DNA from 2 places in the Streptomyces sp. NPDC023481 genome. Region 1 is predicted to be linked to the other one. Evidence: riboswitches for the same ligand, from Rfam matches in the RefSeq annotation. Region 1 holds a riboswitch; the other holds the start of a gene.

Region 1 (14,225 bases):
GGAGGCGGCGGGCTCGGGGGCGAGCGGCTCGGGGACGGCCCCCGACGCGGCGGAGCCGGCGGCGAGAAGCCGCGGCGCGGCCGCTGGGGCCGCGGGCTCGGGGTCGAGGGACCCGGAGGCGGGCGCCGGGGCGGCGGGTTCTCGGACCAGGGGCTCCGGGGTGGGCCCCGTCGCGGGTCCGGCCGTGCGGAGGCCGGGGGTGAGGGGGAGGCCGAGGGAGGTGGGGGTCAGGTACTCCACGCCGCTGGAGTGGGGGTCGGGGGTGGGGGCCGGGGTGGCGGCGGAGCCGTACCAGGAGGGGTGGGCCGCGGTGCGCAGGGCGGCGGGGGTGAGGCCCACCGCGGCCGGCAGCCGTGACGGTTCCGGGCGCTGGAGCGGGTCCTCGGCCAGGCAGGCCGCCACCAGGGGGCGGATGTCCTCCGGGACGCCGGACAGGTCGAAGTCGCGGGTCAGGATACGCAGCAGCACCACCGAGTCCTGGCCCTCCCCGAACGGCTCCCGGCCCGCCGCCGCGTAGGCGAGGACCGCGCCGAGGGAGAAGACGTCGCTCGGCGGCCCGACCTGCCCGCCGTTGCGGATCTGCTCCGGCGAGACGTACCCCACCGACCCGACGACCGCGCCGGTACGGGTCAGCGAGGTGGCCTCCAGGGCCCGTACGATCCCGAAGTCGATGACCCGGGGCCCGTCCGGGCCGAGCAGGATGTTGGACGGCTTCAGGTCACGGTGGATCAGACCCTTGGCGTGGATGGCCGCCAGCGCCTCGCCGAGCGCGGCCGCGAGGATCCGCACCGCCGCACCGGGCAGCGCCCCGTGGTCCAGGACGGCGTCGCGCAGGTTCGGCCCGGGCACGAACTCCGTGGCCATCCAGGGCCGTTCCGCCTCGGTGTCGGCGTCCACGACCCGCGCGGTGTACGTGCCCGCGCCGCCGACGGTCTGCGCGGCGCGGACCTCGTGGCGGAACCGGGCACGGAACGTGCGGTCCTCGGCGTGCTCGGCCCGTACGACCTTCACGGCGAGCCTGAGCCCGGTGCGGGACTCGGCGAGGTAGACCTCGCCCATGCCGCCGGCGCCGAGCCGGTGCAGGACTGTGTACGGGCCGATGTGGCGCGGGTCTGCTGCGCGCAGCGGCTGCACTCCGGGCTCCCCCTGTTCCAACGTGTCGTCAGGGGGAGGTTATACGGGCCCGCCGGGCTCCATCAGACCGCCGGCACGCAGCGGCCGTCCTCCGTGCGGTACCGCCACTTCGCGCCGTCCGCCACGAGTTCCCTGACGGCGCCCACGAAGCGCTCGACGTGCTCGTCCGGGGTGCCCGCGCCGAAGCTGACCCGGATGGCGTTGAGGGACCGCTCGCCGGGGGCCGCCTCGGGCGCGCCGCACTCGCCCTGGGTCCCCGGGTCGCTGCCGAGCAGGGTGCGGACCAGGGGGTGGGCGCAGAAGAGGCCGTCGCGGACGCCGATGCCGTACTCGGCGGAGAGGGCGGCGGCGAAGTGGGAGCTGTTCCAGCCCTCGACGACGAAGGAGAGGACGCCGACCCGCGGGGCGTCGTCGCCGAAGAGGGAGAGGATCCGCACCTCGGGGATCTCGGCGAGGCCGTCGCGGACGGTACGGACGAGCTGCTGCTCGCGGGCGACGAGGGTGTCCCAGCCGGCCTCGGTGAGGGCCTTGCAGGCGGAGGCGATGGAGTAGGCGCCGATGACGTTCGGGGAGCCGGCCTCGTGGCGGGCCGCGGTCTCGTGCCACTCGACGGCCACGCCCCCGTCCTCGCGCCGGCTGACCCTGCGGCTGGCGCCGCCGCCCGCGAGGTACGGCTCGGCCGCCTGGAGCCAGTCGGCGCGGCCGGCCAGGACACCGGAGCCGAAGGGGGCGTACAGCTTGTGGCCGGAGAAGGCGACCCAGTCCACGTCGAGGTCGGTGACGGACACCGGGTGGTGCGGGGCCAGCTGGGCCGCGTCCAGGACGATGCGGGCGCCGTGGGCGTGCGCGGCGGCGGCCAGTTCGCGCACCGGCCACAGCTCGCCGGTGACGTTGGAGGCGCCGGTGACGCAGACCAGGGCCGGGCCGTACGGGTCGCGGCCGGCGAGGGCGCGCTCCAGGGTCTCGACGGCCTCGCGCGGGGTGCGCGGGGCGTCGAGGTAGGTGACCCGCGCGTCCTGCCAGGGCAGCAGGGAGGCGTGGTGCTCGGTCTCGAAGACGAAGACCTGGCAGTCGGCCGGGATCGCGCGGGCGAGGAGGTTGAGGGAGTCGGTGGTCGAGCGGGTGAAGACCACCTGGTCGGCCGGGCGGCAGCCGAGGAACTCGGCGACCGTCGCGCGGGCGTTCTCGAACAGGTCCGTGGAGAGCTGGGAGAGGTACCCGGCACCGCGGTGGACGCTGCCGTAGTAGGGGGCGTACGCGGCGACGTCGTCCCAGACGCGCTGGAGGGCGGGGGCGCTGGCCGCGTAGTCCAGCGCGGCGTAGGTGACCTCGCCGCCGGTGACCAGCGGGACGGTGACATCGCGCCCCAGAACGGGCAGAGGGGTGCAAACGGACTGGTCGGTGGCAGCGGTGGAGACGGACATGGCGGAACTCCCGTGAGAGGAAGGGCGAGGAAGAGAAGAAGGGTGTGCGGAGGCGGGGCTCTGCGGCCCTAACGCATTCGCTTGCTCACGGGAGACTCCTCGACGACCAGGATCCCTGGCTGCGTGAGGGATCCGCGCTTGCCGTGGACCTTGCTGTCCACGGCCTGGTCTTCACCCGGGGCACCCCGCCACGGACGGAGGGTTGCCGGACAGTCGGCCGGGGCCTCATGACTGTCACTCATGACCTGGTACAGGAACGTACGTGAGGTGATCGTCGTCCCGCAACCCGTGTCCGGATCGCGGGACGACACCCCGTCAGGCGTTGCTGGCGGCCACCCAGCGCTCCAGCGTGCGCTTGGCCGCGCCCGAGTCGATGGACTCGGCGGCCCGGGCCATTCCGGCCCGCAGCTGCTCCGCCAGCGGTGCGTCGGTCGGCGTGAGCGCGACGAGCGCCGCCGCGGAGTTCAGCAGCACCGCGTCCCGCACGGCCCCCCTCTCGCCGTCGAGCAGACGGCGGGCGACCTCCGCGTTGTACGACGCGTCCGCGCCGCGCAGGGCCTCCACGGGGACGAGGTCGATGCCGACGTCCCTCGGGTCGAAGGACTCCTCGGTGACCTTGCCGTCCCGGACGACCCACACCCGCGAGGTGGCGGTCGTGGTCAGCTCGTCCAGGCCGTCGTCGCCGCGGAAGACCAGCGAGGAGTTGCCGCGCTCGGCGAGGACGCCGGCCACGACCGGGGCCATCCGGGGGTCGGCCACGCCGACGGCCTGGGCCCGGACCTTCGCCGGATTCGTCAGCGGACCCAGCACGTTGAAGGTCGTACGGATGCCCAACTGGCCGCGGGCCGCGGCCACGTGACGCAGTGCGGGGTGGAACCGGACCGCGAAGCAGAACGTGATCCCGGCCTCCTCGGCGACCTGCGGGACCCGCTCCAGCGGCAGGTTCAGATTGACGCCCAGCTTCTCCAGCACGTCCGACGCGCCCGACGCGGAGGACGCGGCCCGGTTGCCGTGCTTGACGACCCTCGCGCCGGTGCCGGCGACCACGATCGAGGACATCGTGGAGATGTTCACCGTCTTGGCGCCGTCGCCGCCGGTGCCGACGATGTCGACGGTCGGGCCCGGCACCTCGATGACGTTCGCGTGCGCGTACATCGCGCGGACCAGCCCGGTGATCTCCGCCACCGTCTCGCCCTTGGCCCGCAGGGCCACCGCGAATCCCGCGATCTGCGCGTCGGTCGCCTCCCCGCGCATGATCCGGTCCATCGCCCATGCCGTGGCGTCCGCGCTCTGGTCACGGCCCTCCAGCAGGGCGTTCAGCACCTCGGGCCAGGAACGGCCCGCCGCGGTGTCGCCTCCAGCGGGGGTCACAGCGCTCATCAGCCGCTCCTGGGTCTCGTACAGGCCATCGGTGGTCCGTCCCCCAGCCTATCGACCCCCGCACAGGGCGAAGGGCCCCGTCCGTGAACCGGACGGGGCCCTCCTGTGGCGTGGCGACGCGGGATCAGTGGTGGCCGTGGCCGCTCGTGATCTCCTTGTACTCCTCGACGGTCGGCTTCGGGATCTGGTTGTCCTCGCCGTAGTAGGCGTTGGACAGCTTGACCCGGAGCTTCTCCGCGGCCGGCACCTTGCGCTCGACACCGTTCTCGTCGACCGTCGGGCCGATCTCGGCCGGCTGGTACTGCTCGTGCGCGGTGAGCGTGTGCAGCTGCTCCTGGCTGAGCGGCTCGTGCACCTCGACGAACTCACCGTGCGGCAGCCGCTTGATGATGCCGGTCTCGCGACCGTGCAGCACCTTGTCGCGGTCGCGGCGCTGCAGGCCCAGGCAGATCCGCTTGGTGACGAGGAACGCGATGACCGGTCCGGCGAAGAAGAAGATCCGGACGAACCAGGTGACGGCGTTGATCGACAGGTTGAAGTGGGTGGCCCACAGGTCGTTGCCACCGCCGACCAGGGTGATCATGTAGATCGTCACCCAGGCGACACCGAACGCGGTACGCGTCGGGGCGTTGCGCGGGCGGTCCAGGATGTGGTGCTCGCGCTTGTCGCCGGTGACCCAGGACTCGATGAACGGGTAGACCGCGATTCCGGCCAGGACCAGCGGGAAGAGCACCAGCGGGATGAACACGCCCAGGACGAGCGTGTGACCCCAGAAGTTGATCTCCCAGCCCGGCATGAAGCGGATCAGACCCTCGGCGAAGCCCATGTACCAGTCGGGCTGGGCGCCGGTGGACACCTGGTCCGGACGGTAGGGGCCCATCGCCCAGATCGGGTTGATCTGCGCGACCGCGGCGATGGCCGCGATGACACCGAAGACCAGGAAGAAGAAGCCTCCGGCCTTGGCCATGTACACCGGCAGCAGCGGCATGCCGACGACGTTGTTGTTCGTCTTGCCGGGACCCGCGAACTGCGTGTGCTTGTGGTAGAAGACCAGGATCAGGTGCGCCACCATCAGGCCGAGCATGATGCCCGGCAGCAGCAGGATGTGGATCGAGTAGAACCGGGCGACGAAGTCGTGGCCGGGGAACTCTCCGCCGAACAGGAAGAACGACAGGTACGTGCCGATGATCGGCACGGACAGGATCGCGCCCTCCATGAAGCGGACACCGGTGCCGGAGAGCAGGTCGTCCGGGAGCGAGTAACCGGTGAAGCCGGTGAACATGCCGAGGACGAACAGCAGGAAGCCGAACAGCCAGTTGATCTCACGCGGCTTGCGGAACGCGCCGGTGAAGAACACGCGCATCATGTGCACGAACATGCCGGCGAGGAAGATCAGCGCGGCCCAGTGGTGGATCTGCCGGACCAGCAGACCACCGCGCACGTCGAAGGAGATGTGCAGGGTCGAGCTGAACGCCTCGGACATCAGCTGCCCCTGGAGCGGGACGTAGCTGCCGTGGTACTCCACCTCGTTCATCGACGGGTGGAAGAACAGCGTCAGGTACACACCCGTCAGGATGATGATGATGAAGCTGTACATGCACACTTCGCCCAACATGAACGACCAGTGGTCGGGGAAGATCTTGCGCATGTTGGCCTTGGCCAGGGAGTAGATCCCGAGCCGGCCGTCGGCCCAGTCGGCGACACGCTCGCCGGCCGGGGCCTTCCCGCGAGAGCGGGGCGTCTCGTTCGCTGCAGTACTCATCCGCGCTCCCAGAATGCAGGACCGACGGGCTCCTCGAAGTCGCCGAGCGCCTGGAGGTAACCCTCACTGTCCACACCGATGCGCAGCTGCGGCAGGGCGTGGCCGGCGGGGCCGAAGATCACTCGGGCACCGTCGGAGAGGTCGAAGGTGGACTGGTGGCACGGGCACAGCACGTGGTGCGTCTGCTGCTCGTACAGCGAGATCGGGCAGCCGACGTGGGTGCAGATCTTGGAGAAGGCGACGATGCCCTCGTGCGACCAGTCGAGCTCGCGCTTGTCCTTGATGTTGCCCGGCTGCAGCCGGACGATCATCAGGGCGGCCTTGGCGATCTCCGTCTGGAAGTCCTCTGCCTTCTCCTCCAGGCCGTCCGGCTTGGCGAAGGTGAGCGAGCCGACGGCGACGTCCTCGGGACGCAGCGGCTGGTTCGTGTTCATGTTGACCAGGCGCTTGCCCTTGGCCCACAGGGTGTGGCGCAGCTTGCTGTGCGGGAGCGGACCGAGGTCGCGCAGCAGCATGACGCCGGAGAGCGGCACCATGGCCAGCGCGCCGAACATCGTGTTGCGGATCAGCTTGCGCCGGCCGAGCGCCGACTCCTTGGCGCCCTGGCGGAAGTCCGCGTGGACCTTCGCCCGGACCTCCGGGGAGGCCTCGATCGGGTGCCGGTCGTCGGCGACCTCCACGTCGGACATCAGGGTGCGGGCCCAGTGGACCGCGCCCGCGCCGATGCAGAACAGCGCCACGCCGAGGGTCAGACCCAGCGCGAAGTTCAGCGCGCTGATGTGCCCGATCGGGAAGACGAAGATCGACTTGTCGTGCGGGATCGCCACGTACGAGGCGATGAAGCCGATGGTGGCCAGCATCGACACCGTGAACAGCAGGGCGACCATGCGCTCGGACCGCCTGGCGGCCCGCTCGTCGACGTCCTGGATCCGGTGCTCGTGCGGCGGCAGCCCCGGGTCGGCGAACGGGTTCTCCTCGTCCGCGACGCTTACCGCGCCGTGCGCGTGGTCCTGCTCAGCGGGCAGGTTCTCTTCTGGAATGTCTTGGCTACTCATGACTTCTTGGCCTTTGCGGTCCGAGCGGCGACCCAGACGGCGACCGCGATCAGCACGCCGAGGCCGAAGATCCAGGCGAACAGGCCCTCACTGACCGGCCCGAGGCCGCCCAGCTCCAGACCGCCCGGGTTCTCCGTCTCGCTGCCGTTGACCGCGTTCAGGTACGCGATGATGTCCTTCTTGTTCTTCTCCGACATCGTGGTGTCGGGGAAGGACGGCATGTTCTGCGGGCCCGTCTGCATGGCCTCGTAGATGTGCTTGGGAGCGACACCCTCCAGGTTGGGCGCGTACTTGCCCTTGGTCAGGGCACCGCCCTTACCGGTGAAGTTGTGGCACTGCGCGCAGTTGGTGCGGAACAGCTCGCCACCCTTGGCGATGTCCGCGCCCTCGGGGCCGTACTGCTGCTTGGTGGGCACGCTCGGGCCGGCACCCAGCGAGGCGACGTACGCGGCGAGCTGGTCGATCTGGGCCTGCGTGTAGATGTTCTTCTTGCGCGGGACCTGGGCGCCCTGCGAGGTCGCGGCGGGCATACGGCCGGTGCCGACCTGGAAGTCGACCGCGGCGGCACCCACGCCGACGAGGCTCGGGCCGTCGGAGGAGCCCTGGCCACCGGTGCCGTGGCAGCTGGCGCAGCCGACCTGGTAGAGCTTCTTGCCCTCCTTGATGGTCAGGGACTGGGAGGTTTCATCGGCCTGCGCCTTGCCCGCGGGCGCGAACGCGGCGTACAGCCCCCCAGTGGCCGCCAGCGCGAGGAGTAGGACGACGACCGCCGCCAGCGGATGGCGTCGTCGTGCGGAGAGCTTTTTCACGGATTACCCCGGTGTCAGGATCTTCTGCGTCGGTGCTTCTGGATGTGCGGGAGCGGTCCCGGCTACTTGATCAGGTAGATCGTGGCGAAGAGGCCGATCCAGACGACATCGACGAAGTGCCAGTAGTAGGACACGACGATGGCGGCGGTCGCCTGCTCGTGAGTGAACCTCTTGGCCATGTAGGTGCGGCCGAGGACCAGCAGGAAGGCGATGAGACCGCCCGTCACGTGCAGGCCGTGGAAGCCGGTGGTCAGGTAGAACACCGAGCCGTACGGGTCGGAGGACAGCGAGATGCCGTCCTTCTTCACCAGCTCGGTGTACTCGTAGATCTGACCGCCGATGAAGATCGCACCCATGATGAAGGTGAGGATGAACCAGCCACGGAGCTTCTTCACGTCGCCGCGTTCGGCCGCGAACACGCCGAGCTGGCAGGTGAGGGACGAGAGCACCAGGATCGTGGTGTTCGTCGCGGAGAAGGGCACGTTCAGTGCGTGCGCCATCTCCTTCCAGTGAGCCGGTCCGGTCACCGACCGGAGGGTGAAGTACATCGCGAAGAGGGCCGCGAAGAACATCAGCTCGGAACTCAGCCAGATGATGGTTCCGACGCTGGTGAGGTTCGGCCGGTTGACCGACGGGTGCGCGTGCCCGGTATCTACTGTCGTTGCTGTCGCCACGACCGACATTATGTCGGTCGCTTATCTCGCGCTCACTCCGGGGGGTGCCGTTCGGAGTGTTGCCACCCGTCGGACCGGTGTTGACGTGGTGTTCGACGGGGTGTTCCGCGTGGTGTTCAGGGGCATGACGACGGGAGTAACATCCGCCGCGACGGCCCCGCCCGTCCTGTCCGTACGACGCTGACGTCCCGGAGGAACAATGCAGCCGACCGCCACGGTGCTGGTCTACAGCGACGACTCCACCACCCGCGAGCAAGTACGGCTGGCCACCGGGCGTCGGCCGGCGCCGGACGTGCCCCTGGTCGAGTTCGTGGAGTGCGCGACCCCCGACGCGGTCCTGAGGGAGTTGGGCAAGGGCGGCATCGACGTCTGCGTGTTCGACGGCGAGGCCGTGCCGATGGGCGGCATGGGGATGTGCCGGCAGATCAAGGACGAGGTGTTCGACTGCCCGCCGGTGCTGCTGCTGATGGGACGGCCGCAGGACGCGTGGCTGGCCACGTGGAGCCGGGCCGACGCGGCGGTGACCCTGCCGGTGGACCCGGTGGAGTTCGCCACCGCACTGGCCACCCTGCTCCGCCGGCGGCGGTTGGTGGGCGCGTAGCGCACAGGGGCGCGGGGAGCGCGCGACGAGGCCACCGGCCCGCGCGCGCTCCCCGCGCCCCCTGAGGGCGTTCACAGGGCCGCTGGCTGGATCCTCAGGGCGTCCGACGGCGTGGGACCGTCCGGTTTGCCGTTGAAGAGGGCGCTGCCCTGGCGCCACTTCTGCCAGTCGACGTTCCAGTCGCCGAAGCCGTTGCCGAAGGGTTCCATCTCGTCGCCGTTGGAGTTGACGACCTTGACGATGTCGCCCTCGCGGACGGTGTCGAAGAACCACTCGGCGTTGGACGTGCTCATCCCGGTGCAGCCGTGGCTGACGTTGGCGTAGCCCTGGGAGCCCACGGACCAGGGGGCGGCGTGGACGTACTCGCCCGACCAGGTGACCCGGGTGGCGTAGTAGACCGGCAGGTCGTAGGAGTCGGCGCTGCCCTCGGCGATGCCGACGGTGGTGCCGCGCATGCGTACGAAGTACTGCTTGGCCAGGACGACCTTGACGCCGTTGCGGGTCTCGTAGCCGGGCTTGCCGGTGGTGACCGGGATCTGGTTGATCTCCTGGCCGTTCTTGTAGACGGTCATCTGGTGCGAGGCGGCGTCCGTGACGGCCTCGATCCGGTCGCCCGTGGTGATCGTCAGCGGCTTGGCCCTGCCGCCCCACATCCGGTCGCTGATCCGGACGCCCTCCAGGTTGCTGTGCACCTGGAGGGTGGCGTGGGCGGGCCAGTACTCCTTGGGCCGGTAGTGGAGTTCCTTGTTGTCCACCCAGTGCCAGGCGCCCTGCACGGCCGGCGTGGAGTCCACCCGCAGGGCGCGCTCCACGACGGCGCGCTGCGCCTTGTCCTTGATCTCGTGGTCGAGCTGGGCCGTGATCGGCTGTCCGACGCCGTAGGTGCCCTTCTGGGGGCCGAACGTGACGTTCAGGCGCTGCTTGCTGGTGGGCTTGCTGGTGTCGAACGTGAGGATCCTGCGGCCGGGCGCGCCGTCGTCGTCCTCGGTGCTCACCGTGACCGTGTAGTGGGCGTTGGCGGCCAGCGGGGAGGTGCTGTGCCAGCGGCTGCCGTCGGCGGCGAGTTCGCCCGCCACGTAGCGCCCTGCGGAGTCCTGGGCGGTGACGTCCGTGATACGGCCCTCGTCGCTGTCGGCGGTGACCTCCAGGGGTTTGTCCGGGTCGGCCCGCTTCCCCGCCTCGGTGGGGCCGTTGAAGGAGATCAGGCCCGCTGCGTCGTACGGCCTGGCCGACAGGGGGTTGCCGTCCGAACCGCAAGCGGTGACGCCCGCGCCGAGGGCGGTCACCAGCAGGGTGCAGCTGACGACGGTGCGGGTCCGCGGAGTGTGGTTCATACGATCACGCTATGAGCTGGAGACCGTACTGGCACGGCAGGTAACTCGTACGAGGGAACGACACTGCGGCAAAGGAAGGACACGCCGGGGCCGCCGGAAAAGCCGGGAGCCCGGACCCTCCTGAGGGAAGGTCCGGGCTCCTGGTGCGTTCCGCGAGTCCTACTGGGTGCGGTTCTCACCGTGGTAGTACTCGAACACCCAGCCGAACAGGCCGAGCACGATGAACGGCGCGGAGAAGTAGATCAGCCACCAGCCGACCGCGATGCTGAGGAAGGCGATCGCGCCGCCGAAGCCCAGCATGAGCGGCTGCCAGCTGTGCGGGCTGAAGAAGCCCAGCTCGCCCGCGTCGTCCGCGACGTCCGCCTCCTTGTCGTCCTGGGCGCCCGCGTCGACCCGCCGGGCGGTGAAGCCCAGGTAGAAGCCGATCATGACGCTCAGGCCGAAGGCCAGGAAGAGCGCGGTGGTTCCGGCCGGCTCCTTCGACCACACGCCATACACGATGGCCATGATCAGGATGAAGACGCTCAGCCAGATGAACATCCGACCCTGGATCTTCACTTGCCGGCCTCCTTGCTGCCCGCGACGGCGGTGCCATGACCGGCGTGCTCGAGCTGTTCGAGCGCGGCGATCTCAGGGTGGTGCAGGTCGAACGCCGGGGATTCGCTGCGGATCCGCGGCAGGGTGAGGAAGTTGTGCCGCGGCGGCGGGCAGGAGGTCGCCCACTCCAGCGAGCGGCCGTAGCCCCACGGGTCGTCCACGCCGACCGGCTTGCCGTACTTGGCCGTCTTCCACACGTTGTAGAGGAACGGCAGGATCGACAGGCCGAGCAGGAACGAGCTGATCGTGGAGATCGTGTTCAGCGCGGTGAAGCCGTCGGCCGCCAGGTAGTCGGCGTACCGGCGGGGCATGCCCTCGGCACCGAGCCAGTGCTGGACCAGGAACGTGCCGTGGAAGCCGACGAACAGCGTCCAGAACGTGATCTTGCCGAGGCGCTCGTCCAGCATCTTGCCGGTCATCTTCGGCCACCAGAAGTGGAAGCCTGCGAACATCGCGAAGACGACCGTACCGAACACCACGTAGTGGAAGTGGGCCACCACGAAGTACGAGTCCGAGACGTGGAAGTCCATCGGCGGCGACGCCAGGATGACACCGGTCAGACCACCGAAGGTGAAGGTGATCAGGAAGCCGACCGCCCAGAGCATCGGCGTCTCGAAGGACAGCGAGCCCTTCCACATCGTGCCGATCCAGTTGAAGAACTTCACGCCGGTCGGGACGGCGATGAGGAACGTCATGAAGGAGAAGAACGGCAGCAGCACTCCGCCGGTGACGTACATGTGGTGCGCCCACACCGTCACCGAGAGACCGGCGATCGCGATGGTCGCGGCGATCAGGCCCATGTAGCCGAACATCGGCTTGCGGGAGAAGACCGGGATGACCTCGGAGATGATGCCGAAGAACGGCAGCGCGATGATGTACACCTCTGGATGCCCGAAGAACCAGAAGAGGTGTTGCCAGAGCAACGCTCCGCCGTTCGCGGCATCGAAGACGTGGGCGCCGAACTTGCGGTCCGCCTCCAGCGCGAACAGCGCGGCCGCCAGGACCGGGAAGGCCAGCAGGACCAGCACGGCGGTCAGCAGCACGTTCCACACGAAGATCGGCATGCGGAACATCGTCATGCCGGGGGCGCGCATGCAGATGATGGTGGTGATGAAGTTGACCGCGCCGAGGATGGTGCCGAAGCCGGAGAAGGCCAGACCCATGATCCACATGTCGGCGCCGATGCCGGGGCTGCGGACCGCGTCCGACAGCGGGCTGTAGGCGAACCAGCCGAAGTCGGCCGCACCCTGCGGGGTGAGGAAGCCGCCCACGGCGATGGTCGAGCCGAACAGGTACAGCCAGTAGGCGAACATGTTCAGCCGCGGGAACGCCACGTCGGGCGCGCCGATCTGCAGCGGCATGATCCAGTTCGTGAAGCCGGCGAACAGCGGCGTCGCGAACATCAGCAGCATGATCGTGCCGTGCATCGTGAACGCCTGGTTGAACTGCTCGTTCGACATGAACTGCAGGCCAGGACGGGCCAGCTCGGCGCGCATCAGCAGCGCCATCACGCCACCGATCAGGAAGAACGCGAACGAGGTGACCAGATACAGCGTTCCGATCGTCTTGTGGTCGGTGGTCGTCAGCCACTTCACCACGACGTTGCCGGGCTGCTTGCGCCGGACCGGCAGCTCGTTCTCGTACGAGTCCTCAGCTGCCGCGGCACCCTGGGGTTCGTTGACGATGCTCACAGTACGTTCGACTCCCGGTTCTTCTCGTGGCCCGTCTGCGCGATGCCGGCGGGAACGTAACCGGTCTGCCCCTTCTTGGCGAGGTCCTGGAGATGCTTCTGGTAAGCCGCCGGGGAGACGACCTTCACGTTGAACAGCATCCGGGAGTGGTCGACGCCGCAGAGCTCCGCGCACTTGCCCAGGAAGGTCCCCTCCTTGTTGGGGGTCACCTGGAACGCGTTGGTGTGGCCCGGGATGACGTCCTGCTTCATCAGGAACGGCACCACCCAGAAGGAGTGGATGACGTCACGCGAGGTGAGGACGAAGCGGACCGTCTTGCCCTTGGGGAGCCAGAGCGTCGGACCGGGGTTGTTCGTCTGCGGGTTCCGCGTGCCAGGGGTACCGACGTCGTAGACACCGCCGGCGTTCGCCGGGAAGTCCTTCTTGAACCGGGCCGGGATGGCGTCCAGGTTCTTGTCGGTCTTGGCGTCGCCCGTGGAACCGGGGACGTTCTCGATGTAGTTGAAGCCCCAGCTCCACTGGAAGCCGACCACGTTGACCGTGACGTCCGGCTTCTTGTCGGTGAGGCTGAGCAGCTTCGACTCGTCCCGGGCCGTGAAGTAGAAGAGCACCGAGATGATGATGATCGGGACCACCGTGTACAGGGCCTCGATCGGCATGTTGTACCGAGTCTGCGGAGGAACCTCGACCTTGGTGCGGCTGCGCCGGTGGAAGAGGGCACTCCACAGGATCAGGCCCCACACCAGCACGCCGACGGCGAGCGCGGCAGCCCAGGAGCCCTGCCACAGGGAGAGGATCCGCGGAGCCTCTTCCGTGGTCGGGGTGGGCATGCCAAGGCGGGGGAAGTCCTTGTATGTGCAACCGGTTGCGGTCGCCAGGACCAGGCCCGCGGTCAGTGCCTGCAGCAGCTTCCGCCGCATCGGGCGCCGCGGCGAGCGGTCGGAGCCGTTGGGACTCACGTAGCGCCTTCCCGAGAGTCTCGCCCGCGCGGTTGGCTGCGGCCTTCTCGCTGGTCGGTCGCCGCCCTGCGTCGGGCAGGGGTTTGGATGTTTATGCGGACCAAACCCTAGCCCACCCTCTCCGGGGGTTCGCGGGGAGGGGTGCCTACTGGGTGGGGTGGTTCGCTTGATTGGCGGCTGCGGGGTCATCGTGGCTGGTCGCGACCCTGGCTCGGCCACCTCCGCGGGGGTCTTAACGTTGCCGTATGGCCTACTTTGACGCTGCCTCCGCCGCCCCTCTCCATCCCGTCGCCCGTCAGGCGCTGTTGGCCTGCCTGGACGAGGGGTGGGCCGATCCGGCCCGGCTGTACCGGGAGGGCCGCAAGGCGCGGATGCTGCTGGACGCCGCGCGGGAGGCGGCCGCGGAGGCCGTCGGGTGCCGGGCGGACGAGGTGGTGTTCACGCCGTCCGGGACGCGGGCCGTACACGCGGGCGTCGCGGGGGCCTTGGCCGGGCGGCGGCGGGTCGGACGCCACCTGATCGTGTCCGCGGTCGAACACTCCTCCGTCCTCCATTCGGCGGAGGAGTGCGAGGCCGGGGGCGGGACGGTGACCCGGGTGGCGGTCGGGCGGGCCGGGGCCGTCGATCCCTCCGGGTACGCGGACGCGCTGCGCCCCGACACCGCCCTGGCCTGCCTGCAGTCGGCCAACCACGAGGTGGGGACCGTACAGCCGGTGGCCGAGGTGGCGGAGGCGTGCCGGGCGGCCGGGGTGCCGTTGCTGGTGGACGCGGCGCAGTCGCTGGGCTGGGGGCCGGTCGGGGGTGA
Region 2 (14,225 bases), on a different contig from region 1:
GGTGCGTACGGCCACGGGGGCGGCCGACGTCGTCGCCGCGTGCGCGGAGCTGCTGCGCAACGAGGGCTCGACGGGCCTGATCGCCGCCGACGCCCGCGTCCCGGCACTGGCCGAGGCCCTGACGGCGGCCGGCCTCCCCTACCTGGCCCCCGGCGAGGAGACCACCCGCGAGACCCGCCTGACCCTGGTCCCGGCCTCCCTCGCCAAGGGCCTGGAGTACGACTACGTGGTCCTCGACGAACCGCAGGCGGTGGTGGACGGCGAACCGGACGAACGCACCGGCCTGCGCCGCCTGTACGTCGCCCTGACCCGAGCGGTATCGGGCCTGACGATCACCCACACGGCACCCCTGCCGCAGCAGCTGGCGGGGTAACGACAGCCTGCGCCGGCCCGTGGCACAGCCCAGGCCGGGGCAGCCCGGCCGGCTCGGTCCGCCGGGGGGGGGTCGTTCCAGCGGCGCGCGGCACACGGCGACCGCGGCCGCCGCGGCTCTCCGGCCGGTCGGTGCCGGCCGGCGCCGTGCACCCCGCCACACCCCCGCCACACCCCCGCCGCACAGCCGCCCCGCCGGCCCGGCGTGCCCCGGCTGGGGTCAGTCGGCGGCGCCGTCCAGCGTCGTGCGCCACTGCGCGACCGCGGGCGCCGAGACCGGGCCCCGCCAGCCGTCGGGGCGGGCCGCGCCGCCGATGTGGAAGGCCTGGATGCCGGCGGTCCTGAGGCGGGGCACGTGGTCGAGGCGGAGCCCGCCGCCGACGAGGATCTGCTGCTCGTACCCGGGTTCGCCGTCGTGGGCCGCCTCGGCGAGCAGGGTGTCCAGGCCGTCGTCCACGCCGGAGGCGGAGCCGGCGGTGAGGTAGGTGTCCAGGCCGGGCAGGTCGGCGAGCTGCTTGCGCAGGGCGTCGCGGTCGGCGGCCCGGTCGATCGCCCGGTGGAAGGTCCACCGGCAGCCGGCGAGCGCGTCGGCGACCCGTTCCACGGCGGCCAGGTCGACCCCGCCGTCCGCGCCGAGGAACCCGAGCACGAACTGGTCCGCACCGGCCTGCCGCAGCTCGCCGGCCACGCCGACCAGCCGGTCCACGTCACCGGCGGCGAAGCCGTCCGTGAGGCGGAGCATCACGCGCAGGTCGATGTCGACGGCGGCGCGGATCGCGGCGACGGTGGCGGGCGCGGGGGTGAGCCCGTCGGCCGCCATGTCGGTGACCAGCTCCAGCCGGTCCGCGCCTCCGGCCTGGGCGGCGACCGCGTCCTCGACGTCGAGGGCGATCACCTCCAGGACTGCACGCTTGCTCATGGCACCCCATTCGTCGGCGTCCTACAGGTCTAGTCCAATTCAAGGGTACCCGGGCGCCCCGCGCCGACAGGGCCCGCGGTGTCACGGGAGAATGGCCGCATGGCCGACCTCGACGCCCTGCGCCCCCGCTTCGTCCGCGCCCTGGAAGCAGCCCGCGCCCCCGGCGGCGGACCCGACCCCGCCCCCTACGCGGACAACCTGCTCGCCCGCTGGCGGGAGCCGCAGCGCCGGTACCACACGGTGGCCCATCTCACCGCCGTACTCGACCACGTCGACACCCTTCAGGCGTACGCGGCCGACGCGGACGTGGTCCGGCTGGCCGCCTGGTTCCACGACGCCGTCTACCACCCCGAGCGGTCCGAGAACGAGGAGCGGTCCGCCCGGCTGGCCGAGCGCGCCCTGCCGGAGGCCGGCCTGCCGGACGCCAAGACGGCCGAGGTGGCCCGGCTGGTGAGGCTCACCGTCACCCACGACCCGGCCGACGACGACCGCGACGGCCAGGTGCTGTGCGACGCCGACCTCGCGATCCTGGCCGCACCCCCGTCGGCGTACGCCGCCTACACCGCCGAGGTCCGCGAGGAGTACCACTTCGTGCCCAACGAGGCGTTCCGCGAGGGACGTTCTGCGGTCCTGCGGCACCTGCTCGGCCTGCCCCGCCTGTTCCGCACCCCGTACGGCAGGGAGCACTGGGAGGCCACCGCGCGCTACAACCTCACGGCCGAGCTGGAAATGCTGTCGACCTGAAGGACGCGGCCGCCGTACTGTGCCCGCATGCGGACCATGAGCGGGGACCAGGTGGAGGCGGCCGCGGCGAGCTGCACGACGGCTCTGCGCACGGCGGCGGACCGCGACTGGGAGACGGTGAACGCGGCCGGCCTCGACTGGAGTTGCCGCACCACCGCGTTCCACATCGCCGAGGACTTCATCGCCTACGCCAGCCGGCTCGCCGCCCGCGCCCCGCACCGCCTCCCGCTGCAGATCACCCTCCCCGAGAGCACCGACAACACCGGACTGCTCCAGGTGATCGAGGCGACCGGCGCCCTGCTGGCCGCGACGGTCCGCGCCGCGCCGCCGGGCGTGCGCGCCTTCCACCCCTCCCCGTTCGGCAGCGCCGACCGCGAGGGCTTCGCCGCGATGGGCGTCGCCGAGGCCCTGCTGCACACCCACGACATCGCCCGCGGCCTCGGCATCGCCTACGAGCCGCCCGCCGACCTCGCCGAATCCGTCCTCACCTGGCTCTTCCCGCACGTCCAGCCCGGCCCCGAGCCCTGGCCGACCCTGCTGTGGGCGACCGGCCGCGGCGAGCTGCCCGGCCGCGCCCCGGTCACCGACTGGACCTGGTACAACAACCTGGTCATCCCCGCCGGCCCCGTCACCCTCACCGGCATCCACCCGGCCGCCGCCCGCGATCTCGCCCTCGGCGGCGACGGCGGCTTCGACTGGCTGGACGACGGCCCGTACGAGGGCACCCGGGAGGCCTGCACCCACCTGCTGAAGGCGTACGAAACCGGCGTCCACCGCCCCGAGTTCGGCGTCTTCGCCCTCGTACGCCCCGAGGACGGCCGCGCGGTCGGCGGCATCGGCTTCCACGGCGCCCCGGACGAGGAGCACCGCGTGGAGATCGGCTACGACCTCGTCACCGGCGCCCGCGGCCACGGCTACGCGACCGAGGCCCTGCGCGCCCTGACCGAGTGGGTCCTGGCCCGCGACGACGTCGACACGGTCATCGCCACGATCGAACCGGACAACCTCCCCTCCCGGCACGTGGTGACCCGCGCGGGCTTCACCCGGGCCACCCTCGACGGGCAAGCCCCCACCGAGCCCACCCCCGACGAAGACACCGGCCTCCTGCTCTACGTGCGCCGACCGTGAGAGGTCGCCACAACCTCCCTTGGCGGAGGGCTGGTTCAGTGACGGGGCGGGCGCGCCGGCCGCCCCTTCGGGCGGCGCAGTCCCGCCTGGGTGAGCCTGCGGACCAGTTCCTTGGAACCGACCTCCACCGCCCCCGCCGTCACCGCGTCCGCGTACCGGTCGGACGGGATGTCGTAGTGGTCGCCGTCGAAGGCGCGGCGGGGCAGGTCCAACCGGGCGGCGAAGCGGTGCAGTTCGTCGTACGAGACGTCGCTGACCAGGTGCGACCACAGGCGTCCGTGGCCGGGCCAGGTGGGAGGGTCGATGTAGAGGGTCACCGGCGCCTCACGAGGACGTCGTCCCGCCGGTGGCCGCGCCCAGCGAGCCCACCGAGGCGACCTTCACACCGGCCTTGTGGCACACCCAGTGCGGGTCGGGGCCCAGTTCCGGCTCCACGTCCAGCGCGTGCGGGTCCCCGGAGCCGCACACCGGGCACAGCGGCCAGCGGCCGTGCCGCTCCAGCAGCGCGTCCTGCACGTCCTGGGCGACCAGGCCGGCGACGAAGGTCACGCCGTCCGGCCACTGCTCGACCCACCAGCGGCGCTGTGTGATGGACTCCTCCACCAGGGAGACGACGTCCGCCTCCGCGACCTGGCCGGCGACCAGGTCCGCGAGGACCAGGGCGCGGGCCGTGTGCAGGGCCTGCTCCAGGGGGCTGATGGGGTCCATGCCCCCCATTGTGCGCACTCTTGACCGCGACACCGAACCGAAAATATCTTTCATCACGTGACCCAGGACGTGAAGGAAAGTTTCGGCAGTCCGGTCGGCTCCCTCGCAGCCAAGGTGCGGACGCTCGCCCCGTCCATGACCCGGTCCATGCAGCGCGTCGCCGAGGCCGTCGCCGGCGACCCGGCCGGCTGCGCCGCCCTGACGGTCACCGGCCTCGCCGAACTCACCGGCACCAGTGAGGCGACGGTCGTCCGCACCGCCCGGCTGCTCGGCTATCCGGGCTACCGCGACCTGCGGCTCGCCCTCGCCGGACTCGCCGCCCAGCAGCAGTCCGGCCGCGCCCCCGCGATCACCACGGACATCGCGGTGGACGACCCCATCGCCGACGTCGTCGCCAAACTGGCCTACGAGGAGCAGCAGACCCTCGCCGACACCGCCGCCGGACTCGACACCGCCCAGCTCGACGCCGCCGTCACCGCGCTCGCGGGCGCCCGCCGCACCGATGTGTACGGCATCGGGGCCTCCGGGCTCGTCGCCCAGGACCTCACCCAGAAGCTGCTGCGCATAGGGCTCATAGCCCACGCGCACACCGACCCGCACCTCGCGGTGACCAACGCCGTGCAGCTCCGTTCGGGTGACGTGGCGATCGCGATCACGCACTCCGGGTCCACCGGGGACGTCATCGAGCCGCTCCGGACCGCCTTCGAGCGCGGGGCGACGACGGTGGCCGTCACCGGGCGGCCCGACTCCGCGGTCACCCAGTACGCCGACCTCGTGCTGACCACGTCCACCTCGCGGGAGACCGAGCTGCGGCCCGCCGCGATGTCCTCCCGGACCAGTCAGCTGCTGGTGGTGGACTGCCTGTTCGTGGGGGTGGCGCAGCGGACGTACGAGACCGCGGCGCCGGCGCTCGCCGCGTCGTACGAGGCGTTGGCCCACCGGCACCGCAGCGCTTCGCGATAAACCGTAGGGAAGAGCACGTCCCCGTACTGGAGAAGGCCACCCCCCATGACCTCTCATGACCTGCGCAGTGAGCTGGCTTCCCTGACCACGGAGGCCTTCCGGCCCGAGCTGGCCGGGATCGACCGGCTGCCCACCCTCGACATCGCCCGGCTGATGAACGGCGAGGACGCCGGCGTACCCGGCGCCGTGGCCCGGCAGTTGCCGCGGATCGCCGCCGCCGTCGACGCCGTCGCCGCACGCATGGGCCGCGGCGGGCGGCTCGTCTACGCCGGCGCGGGCACCGCCGGCCGGCTGGGCGTCCTGGACGCCTCCGAGTGCCCGCCCACCTTCAACACCGGCCCCGGCCAGGTCGTCGGGCTGATCGCGGGCGGCCCCGCGGCCATGGTCACCTCCGTGGAGGGCGCCGAGGACTCCGCCGAACTGGCCCGCCGGGACCTGGACGCGCTGGGGCTCACCCCGGACGACAGCGTGGTCGGCGTCTCGGCGTCCGGTCGTACGCCGTACGCGGTCGGGGCCGTCGAGCACGCCCGGGCGCTCGGCGCGCTCACGGTGGGCCTGGCCTGCAACGAGCACAGCGCGCTGGCCGCCGCCGCCGAGCACGGCATCGAGGTCGTCGTGGGCCCGGAACTGATCACCGGCTCCACCCGGCTGAAGGCGGGCACGGCCCAGAAGCTGGTGCTGAACATGCTGTCGACGATCACGATGATCCGGCTCGGCAAGACGTACGGGAACCTGATGGTCGACGTGCGCGCCTCCAACGACAAGCTCCGGGCCCGCTCGCACCGGATCGTCTCCCTGGCCACGGGCGCGGGCGACGCCGAGATCGACAAGGCCCTCTCCGAGACCGGCGGCGAGGTCAAGCACGCGATCCTCGTCCTGCTCGCCGGCGTCGACGGCCCGACGGCGGCCCGGCTGCTGGAGGAGTCCGGCGGCCATCTGCGGGCCGCGCTGCCCCAGGCCCCCCGCTGACCCGGCGCCGGGCCAGGCACCATGGAGGCAAGGAGGCACCCACCGCTATGAACCACGCCCAGCTCACCGCCCTCGGACGGGCTCTCCGGCTGCTCGGAGAGCACGGGGAGGCCCTGACCGCCGACACGCCGGACGCCCGGCTGCACGAGATCAAGGACGATCTGCGGCGGGCCCTGGACCTGCTGGACGACACCGTCACCGCCGGACCGCCCGCCACCCGGTGCCCCGAGCACCCGCAGGGCCCGGTGGACGAGAGCGCGCCCGACCTGTGCCTGCTGTGCGAGACCCGGCGCCGGGCCGCCCGCCGTTCGGAGTTCCAGGGCAGCAGGCCCCGGCCGGGCGAGCCGGTGCGCACCGCGCCCTCCCGGTACGGCGTGCGCGGCGACCGCCCGCAGCCGCAGCAGCGGTGGCTGTGCGAGCTGTGGACCGGGCAGGAGTGGCAGCTGTGCGGCACACCGAGGCGGGACCGGCACGAGGCGGAGGCCTATCTCGCGGCCCAGCGGCGCGGGTCGCGGCCCGCGATGGCCTACCGGCTCGTGCACGAGTTCACCGACTACGAGGTGCTGCGGGTGTGGGGGACGCCGCTACGGGTCGACATCGAGCCGATGGGCAACCTCTGAGGGCCCCCGGCACGTCCTGAGGGCCCACGGCGGCCTCCGAGGGCCCCGGCCCGCCGCGACCTCCGCGCGCGGGTCAGCTGAGCGTCTTCACCGCCGCCGCGTCGTACGGCTCCAGCTCGTCGAAGCGGTCGGCGAGCACCTTGGCCGCCCACTCGGGGTCCTGGAGCAGCGCGCGGCCGACGGCCACCATGTCGAACTCCTCGGACTCCAGGCGGTCCAGGAGGTTGTCGATGCCCTTGACCGGGGAGCCCTCGCCCTGGAACGCGTTGATGAAGTCGCCGTCGAGGCCGACCGAGCCGACGGTGACGACCGGCTTGCCGGTGAGCTTCTTCGTCCAGCCGGCCAGGTTCAGGTCGGAGCCGTCGAACTCGGGCAGCCAGTAGCGGCGGGTGGAGGCGTGGAAGACGTCGACACCGGCCGCGGCGAGCGGGGTCAGCAGGGCCTCCAGCTCCTCGGGGGTCTCGGCGAGCCGGGCGGTGTAGTCCTGCTGCTTCCACTGCGAGTAGCGGAACAGGATGGGGAACGTGGGCGAGACCGCCGCGCGCACGGCGGCGACGATCTCGGCGGAGAACCGGGTGCGGGCCACCAGGTCGCCGCCGTAGGCGTCGGTACGGCGGTTGGTGCCGGCCCACAGGAACTGGTCGAGGAGGTAGCCGTGGGCGCCGTGGAGCTCCACGCCGTCGAAGCCGATGCGCTCGGCCGCGGCGGCGGCCTCGGCGAACGCGGCGATGACGTCGTCCACGTCCTGCCGGGTCATCGCCCTGCCGGTGGGCTCGGCACCGGCGGTCTCCAGGCCGGAGGGGCCGACGGCGGGGGCGTCCGGGAAGGGGGCGTCGCCCTGCTTGCGGACCATGCCGATGTGCCACAGCTGCGGGACGATCCGGCCGCCGGCCGCGTGCACGTCCTCGGCGACCTTCGCCCAGCCCGCCAGCTGCTCCTCGCCGTGGAACCGCGGGACGCGGTCGCTCTGGCCGGCCGACTCGTGGCCGACGTAGGTGCCCTCGGTGACGATGAGGCCGACGCCCGCGGCGGCGCGGCGGGCGTAGTACGAGCGGACGTCGTCGCCGGGGATGCCGCCCGGGGAGAACATGCGGGTCATGGGCGCCATCACGATCCGGTTCGGCACGGTGAGGCCGTTCAGGGTGATCGGACGGGACAGGACGCGGGCGGCGCGGGAGAGGGGGGTGGTCGTGTCGGTCACGTGGGGGACTCCTCGTGCGGCGGGACCTGGACTACCGGTACCAGGTGGTATGTGCATGCGCATTGTTGCAGCATCTTAAGTAAACACCCGGCGCGGGTCCCGTGTTCCGCTCCGGGGCCCGACCCCCGCGTGATACCGGACACCCCGCCGGGGCCGGGAAACGCCCGAGGGCGGTGCCCCCAGCCGAAGCTGGGGGCACCGCCCTCGGTACGAAGGACAGTCGACCGACCCGGGGGGCGATCAGAAGTCCATGTCACCGCCCGGCATGCCGCCGCCGGCCGGCGCGGCGGCCTTCTCCGGCTTGTCGGCGATGACGGCCTCGGTGGTGAGGAACAGCGCGGCGATGGAGGCGGCGTTCTGCAGCGCGGAACGGGTCACCTTCGCCGGGTCGATGATGCCCTCGGCGACCAGGTCGACGTACTCGCCGGTCGCGGCGTTCAGGCCGTGGCCCGGGGTCAGGTTGCGCACCTTCTCCACCACGACACCGCCCTCGAGGCCGGCGTTGACGGCGATCTGCTTCAGCGGGGCCTCCAGCGCGATGCGCACGGCGTTGGCGCCGGTCGCCTCGTCACCCTCGAGCTCCAGCTTCTCGAAGACCTGGGAGGCCTGGAGCAGGGCCACGCCACCACCGGCGACGATGCCCTCCTCGACGGCCGCCTTCGCGTTGCGGACGGCGTCCTCGATGCGGTGCTTGCGCTCCTTCAGCTCCACCTCGGTGGCGGCACCGGCCTTGATGACGGCCACGCCGCCCGCGAGCTTCGCCAGGCGCTCCTGGAGCTTCTCGCGGTCGTAGTCGGAGTCGCTGTTCTCGATCTCGGCGCGGATCTGGTTGACCCGGCCGCCCACCTGCTCCGAGGAGCCGGCACCGTCGACGATGGTGGTCTCGTCCTTGGTGATGACGACCTTGCGGGCCTTGCCCAGCAGGTCCAGCGTGGCGTTCTCCAGCTTGAGGCCGACCTCCTCGGAGATCACCTCGCCGCCGGTGAGGATGGCGATGTCGCCGAGCATGGCCTTGCGGCGGTCGCCGAAGCCCGGGGCCTTCACGGCGACGGACTTGAAGGTGCCGCGGATCTTGTTGACGACCAGGGTCGACAGGGCCTCGCCCTCGACGTCCTCGGCGATGATCAGCAGCGGCTTGCCCGACTGCATGACCTTCTCCAGCAGCGGGAGCAGGTCCTTGACCGAGGAGATCTTGGAGTTGGCGATGAGGATGTACGGGTCCTCCAGCACCGCCTCCATGCGCTCCATGTCGGTCGCGAAGTAGGCGGAGATGTAGCCCTTGTCGAAGCGCATGCCCTCGGTGAGCTCCAGCTCCAGACCGAAGGTGTTGCTCTCCTCGACGGTGATGACGCCTTCCTTGCCGACCTTGTCCATGGCCTCGGCGATCAGCTCGCCGATCTGGGTGTCGGCGGCGGAGATGGACGCGGTGGAGGCGATCTGCTCCTTGGTCTCGACGTCCTTCGCCTGCTCCAGCAGGGCGGCGGAGACGGCCTCGACGGCCTTCTCGATACCGCGCTTCAGAGCCATCGGGTTGGCGCCGGCGGCGACGTTGCGCAGGCCTTCCTTGACCAGGGCCTGGGCGAGCACGGTCGCGGTGGTCGTACCGTCACCGGCGACGTCGTCCGTCTTCTTGGCGACTTCCTTGACCAGCTCGGCGCCGATCTTCTCGTACGGGTCCTCGAGCTCGATCTCCTTGGCGATGGAGACACCATCGTTGGTGATCGTGGGGGCGCCCCACTTCTTCTCGAGGACGACGTTGCGGCCCTTGGGGCCGAGCGTCACCTTGACGGCGTCCGCGAGCTGGTTCATGCCGCGCTCGAGGCCGCGCCGCGCCTCCTCGTCGAACGCGATGATCTTGGCCATGTGAAGTGGTCCCTCCAGGACTGGGGGTGATTCCTTCGGACCGCGCCCGCGCCCGCGACGGACGGCTCGCCGGCCTCGTGGTTCCTTGCCCCACACGGCCTGCGGGCCTCACCGACCCGGTCCTTCACTGTCACTCTCACCTTCAGAGTGCTAACGCAATGATTAGCACTCGGCATGGTCGAGTGCAAGCGCCTGCGCGGGTACGGGCCCCGCGTCAGCCGCCCGCGAACAGCGCGGCCCGGGCACGGCGAAGGGCCCGCACCCCGTGCGAGGTGCGGGCCCTTCGGACAAGAAACGTTCAGGCGGTGACGCGAACCATGTCGGCCTGCGGGCCCTTCTGGCCCTGCGAGATCTCGAACTCGACCCGCTGGCCCTCTTCCAGGGTGCGGTAGCCGTCCATCTGAATCGCGCTGTAGTGGACGAAGACGTCCGCACCACCGTCGACCGCGATGAAGCCGTACCCCTTCTCCGCGTTGAACCACTTGACGGTGCCCTGAGCCATGCCTAACTCCCCTATTACTGGCCCTTGCACAGATCCACACTTCGCGGACCCGGGTCAGACCTCGCCCCCTATTGCCCGGGGGGCGTGCGCCGGAACGCGTCGACCGCGGCTGAATGTATCTGTCCAACTGCCGTCTGCAACAGGTCAATCGGACGAGAATTCTGGACGCGAAAGGTCCGGAAAATGGTGAGGATTCGCCCGAATTCAGGGCAAGTCGGGCCCCGCAAAAGCCGTAAAAGCCACAGAAAACCCGCACACTTTGGCTACTTCTTGTCGGGTCACCGGGCATGATTCACGGGCTCACGGCCGGAAGACCGGGGCCGTGTTCCCCAACTCTACCGCGCTCAATCACATAGAATTGCCCCCTCCGCTTCTCTTACGGAGGGGGCAATCCGATGAACAGCCGGTAACCGATGTTACCGAAGGTAATGGGCGGGCCGGTCAGCCTCCGGCCACCGCCGGGATGATGGAGACACCCGCGCCCTCGGGGGTCGCCGTCTGAAGGCCCTGCTCGAAACGGACGTCGTCGTCGTTGACGTACACGTTGACGAACCGGCGCAGCTTCCCCTGGTCGTCCAGGACCCGGGCGGCGATCCCGGTGTGGTTCTTCTCCAGGTCGGCGATGACCTCGCCGAGCGTCGCCCCCTCGGCGGCGACCTCGGCCCGGCCGCCCGTGTAGGTGCGCAGGATGGTGGGGATGCGGACGGTGACGCTCATGCGAGGCCAGCCTCTCGGAAGGAGTCCAGGTTCGGGCGGATGGTGGCGGTGAGGCCGGTCCCGGCCACCGCGTCCAGGGTCTTGAGGCCGTCGCCGGTGTTGAGCACGACGGTCGTGAGGCTCGGGTCCAGCCGACCGCTCTCGATCAGCTTGCGCGTCACGCCCAGGGTCACCCCGCCGGCGGTCTCCGCGAAGATGCCCTCCGTGCGGGCCAGCTGCTTGATCGCGTCCACGACCTCCGCGTCCGTCACGTCCTCCACGGCACCGCCGGTGCGGCGCGCGATGTCCAGGACGTAGGGCCCGTCGGCCGGGTTGCCGATGGCCAGGGACTTGGCGATGGTGTTCGGCTTCTGCGGGCGGACCACGTCGTGGCCGGCCTTGAAGGCGGCGGACACCGGCGAGCAGCCCTCGGCCTGCGCGCCGAAGACCTTGTACGGCCGGTCCTCGACCAGCCCCAGCCTGATCAGCTCCTGGAGCCCCTTGTCGATCTTCGTGAGCTGGGAGCCCGAGGCGATCGGGACCACGATCTGGTCGGGCAGCCGCCAGCCGAGCTGCTCGCAGATCTCGTACGCCAGGGTCTTGGAGCCCTCCGCGTAGTACGGGCGCAGGTTGACGTTGACGAAGCCCCAGCCCTCGCCGGCCGGGTCGCCGATCAGCTCCGAGCAGAAGCGGTTCACGTCGTCGTAGTTGCCCTCGATGCCGACCAGCTCGCCGCCGTAGACCGCGGCCATGACGACCTTGCCCTGCTCCAGGTCGTGCGGGATGAACACGCAGGAGCGGAAGCCCGCCCGGGCGGCGGCGGCGCCGACGGCGCCGGCCAGGTTGCCGGTGGAGGAGCAGGAGAGCGTGGTGAAGCCGAAGGCGCGGGCGGCCTCCAGGGCCTGGGCGACGACCCGGTCCTTGAAGGAGTGGGTCGGGTTCCCGGAGTCGTCCTTCACGTACAGGCCGCCGGTCACGCCCAGCTCGCGGGCCAGGTTGTCGGCCTGGACGAGCTTGGTCCAGCCGGGGTTCAGGTTGGGCTTGCCGGCGACGTCCGCGGGGACGGGCAGCAGCGGCGCGTACCGCCAGATGTTCGCGGGGCCCGCCTCGATCCGCCGGCGCAGTTCCTCGGTGTCGTAGGCGGAGAAGTCGTAGGCGATCTCCAGCGGGCCGAAGCACTCCTCGCAGGCGAAGACCGGGCCGAGCGGGACGCGGTGACCGCACTCGCGACAGCTCAGGGCGGCGGCGGGGCCGAGGTCGACGGTGGTTTCGCTGGAGGTGGCAACTGTCTGCACAGCCATGGAGGCGAGGCCCTTTCTCCTCATCTTCCTCACGACGCATCTCGCCGTGAGACGGATTTGGCACCTTCCCTAGCCGGGAGCCTCGCTGTGACAACGAGAGCCGGCTGGAGGGTTGCCGGGGCTTCATCGGGCCGTGTCCCTCTGCCCCTCTGGATGAGCGGTATTCGGTTGTGGACGCTCGTGACCCCCGACATGCGATGGTCACCGGCGTTGTTCAAGACTGTAACCGAAGGCCAGGACAGTTGAGATAGCCGTCCGAACCGCGAGATGGATCACACGGTGACGTGTGGTCGTGACACCGAGGAGCCGCCGACCGTGCTGGAAGAAGTCGAACGCTGGCTGAGCACCCGCTCCTGGTCCGTGGCCGACCGACCGCTGCACCAGGTGCTGGCGGCCAAACAGCGCACGGGCCGGACGGTCAGCGTCGTCCTGCCCGCGCTCAACGAGGAGGAGACGGTCGGCGACATCGTCGCCGTGATCCGGCACGACCTCGTGGAGCAGGTGCCGCTCGTGGACGAGATCGTGGTGGTCGACTCCGGCTCCACCGACCGCACCTCCCAGGTCGCCGCGCGCGCCGGCGCCAGGGTCGTCCACCGCGACGACATCCTGCCCCGCATCCCCGCCGTGCCCGGCAAGGGCGAGGTGCTGTGGCGCTCGCTGCTGGTGACCGGCGGGGACATCGTCTGCTTCGTCGACGCGGACCTGCGCGAGTTCTCCTCCGACTTCGTCACCGGGACCGTCGGCCCGCTGCTCACCGAGCCGGGCGTCGACCTGGTCAAGGGCATGTACGACCGCCCGCTCGCCGGTGCCGCCGGACAGGGCGGCCGGGTCACCGAACTCATGGCCCGTCCGCTGCTGAACATGCACTGGCCGCAGCTGGCCGGGTTCGTGCAGCCGCTGGGCGGCGAGTACGCGGCCCGCCGCTCCCTGCTGGAACAGCTGCCGTTCCCCGTGGGCTACGGCGTGGAGCTGGGCATGCTGGTCGACGCGCTGCACCTGGTCGGCCTGGACGCGCTGGCCCAGGTCGACCTGGGGGTGCGCAGGCACCGGCACCAGGACGGGCAGGCCCTCGGCCGGATGGCGGCGGCGATCTACCGCACGGCCCAGCTGCGGCTCGCGCGCGGACACCTCGTGCGGCCCGCGCTCACCCAGTTCGAGCGGGGCGAGGCCGGCTTCGAGCCGCGCACCTACTCGGTGGACACCGAGGAGCGGCCGCCGATGGTGGAGATCGCGGAGTACGCCGAACGGAAGGTGGCGTGAAGGCGCCGTATACGGTCGCCCACCCCGGCCCCCACCGGGCGGGACGTACGTTTGAGTGTTTCCGGGCCGGGCTAGGTTGAGGCGTATGGCTTCCACGCGTGCTGCTGAAAAGGCTCAGGTGCTGGTCGCGTCCAATCGCGGCCCGGTCTCCTACCAGATGGGCGAGGACGGCTCGCTGCGCGCCAGACGGGGCGGCGGCGGGCTGGTCTCGGGGCTGTCCGCCATCGGCTCGGACGCGGGCTCGGTGTGGGTGTGCGCCGCGCTCGGCGACGGCGACCGGGCGGCCGTGCGGCGCGCGGACGGCGGACTGCTGCCGGCCGAGGAGACCGGCGGCCAGCGGGTGCGGATGCTCGACATCGACGCGGACGTCCACGCCGAGGCGTACAACGGCATCGCCAACTCGGTGCTCTGGTTCGTCCACCACATGCTGTACCAGACGCCGCTGGAGCCGGTCTTCGACGCGGAGTTCCGGCGGCACTGGGCGTCGTACGAGACCTACAACCGGGCGTTCGCCGAGGCGCTGGCCGAGGAGGCCGCCGAGGGCGCGGCGGTGCTGATCCAGGACTACCACCTGGCCCTCGCCCCCCGCATGCTCCGCCGGCTCCGCCCCGACCTGCGCATCGGCCACTTCTCGCACACCCCGTGGGCGCCGCCGGACTACTTCCGGCTGCTTCCCGACGACATCGCGGCCGAGCTGCTCGGCGGCATCCTGGGCGCGGACCGGGCGGCGTTCCTCACCCGGCGGTGGGCGGACGCGTTCAGCGACTGCTGTCACGCGGTGCTCGGGCCCGGCATCCCGTCCGGCACCCGGATCGGGGTGCACGGGCTGGGCGCGGACGCCGACTTCCTGCGCAAGCGGGCGCACGAGCCGGACGTGGACGAGCGGATGGCCGCGCTGCGCGAGGAGATCGGGCCGGACCGCAAGGCGATCGTCCGGGTGGACCGCACCGAGCTGTCCAAGAACATCGTGCGCGGGCTG

The links. A riboswitch is a leader RNA that binds a small molecule or an ion and turns the genes downstream of it on or off. The one in region 1 is predicted to bind S-adenosylmethionine.
Region 2: another riboswitch for S-adenosylmethionine. It lies ahead of thrC (threonine synthase); the one in region 1 lies ahead of ACZ3ZD_RS04345 (aminotransferase class V-fold PLP-dependent enzyme).

What each region holds. Positions count from the first base shown of each region.
Region 1 is NZ_JBVHJE010000002.1:30,771-44,995, forward strand. It holds gene ACZ3ZD_RS04340 (serine/threonine-protein kinase) at 1-1,134, opposite strand, end outside; gene ACZ3ZD_RS04345 (aminotransferase class V-fold PLP-dependent enzyme) at 1,197-2,558, opposite strand; SAM riboswitch class IV at 2,688-2,804, opposite strand; gene trpD (anthranilate phosphoribosyltransferase) at 2,874-3,938, opposite strand; gene qcrB (cytochrome bc1 complex cytochrome b subunit) at 4,063-5,700, opposite strand; gene qcrA (cytochrome bc1 complex Rieske iron-sulfur subunit) at 5,697-6,755, opposite strand; gene qcrC (cytochrome bc1 complex diheme cytochrome c subunit) at 6,752-7,564, opposite strand; gene ctaE (aa3-type cytochrome oxidase subunit III) at 7,627-8,247, opposite strand; gene ACZ3ZD_RS04375 (response regulator) at 8,438-8,839, shown strand; gene ACZ3ZD_RS04380 (L,D-transpeptidase) at 8,911-10,173, opposite strand; gene ACZ3ZD_RS04385 (cytochrome c oxidase subunit 4) at 10,333-10,731, opposite strand; gene ctaD (aa3-type cytochrome oxidase subunit I) at 10,728-12,461, opposite strand; gene ctaC (aa3-type cytochrome oxidase subunit II) at 12,458-13,420, opposite strand; gene ACZ3ZD_RS04400 (aminotransferase class V-fold PLP-dependent enzyme) at 13,666-14,225, shown strand, end outside.
Region 2 is NZ_JBVHJE010000001.1:134,869-149,093, reverse strand. It holds gene ACZ3ZD_RS00760 (HelD family protein) at 1-373, shown strand, start outside; gene ACZ3ZD_RS00755 (copper homeostasis protein CutC) at 593-1,291, opposite strand; gene ACZ3ZD_RS00750 (HD domain-containing protein) at 1,391-2,035, shown strand; gene ACZ3ZD_RS00745 (GNAT family N-acetyltransferase) at 2,072-3,163, shown strand; gene ACZ3ZD_RS00740 (DUF4031 domain-containing protein) at 3,199-3,480, opposite strand; gene ACZ3ZD_RS00735 (hypothetical protein) at 3,488-3,871, opposite strand; gene ACZ3ZD_RS00730 (MurR/RpiR family transcriptional regulator) at 3,929-4,834, shown strand; gene murQ (N-acetylmuramic acid 6-phosphate etherase) at 4,880-5,803, shown strand; gene ACZ3ZD_RS00720 (hypothetical protein) at 5,851-6,423, shown strand; gene ACZ3ZD_RS00715 (NADH:flavin oxidoreductase) at 6,497-7,624, opposite strand; gene groL (chaperonin GroEL) at 7,865-9,487, opposite strand; gene ACZ3ZD_RS00705 (cold-shock protein) at 9,786-9,989, opposite strand; gene ACZ3ZD_RS00700 (MoaD/ThiS family protein) at 10,431-10,706, opposite strand; gene thrC (threonine synthase) at 10,703-11,986, opposite strand; SAM riboswitch class I at 12,004-12,146, opposite strand; gene ACZ3ZD_RS00690 (glucosyl-3-phosphoglycerate synthase) at 12,302-13,246, shown strand; gene ACZ3ZD_RS00685 (alpha,alpha-trehalose-phosphate synthase (UDP-forming)) at 13,332-14,225, shown strand, end outside.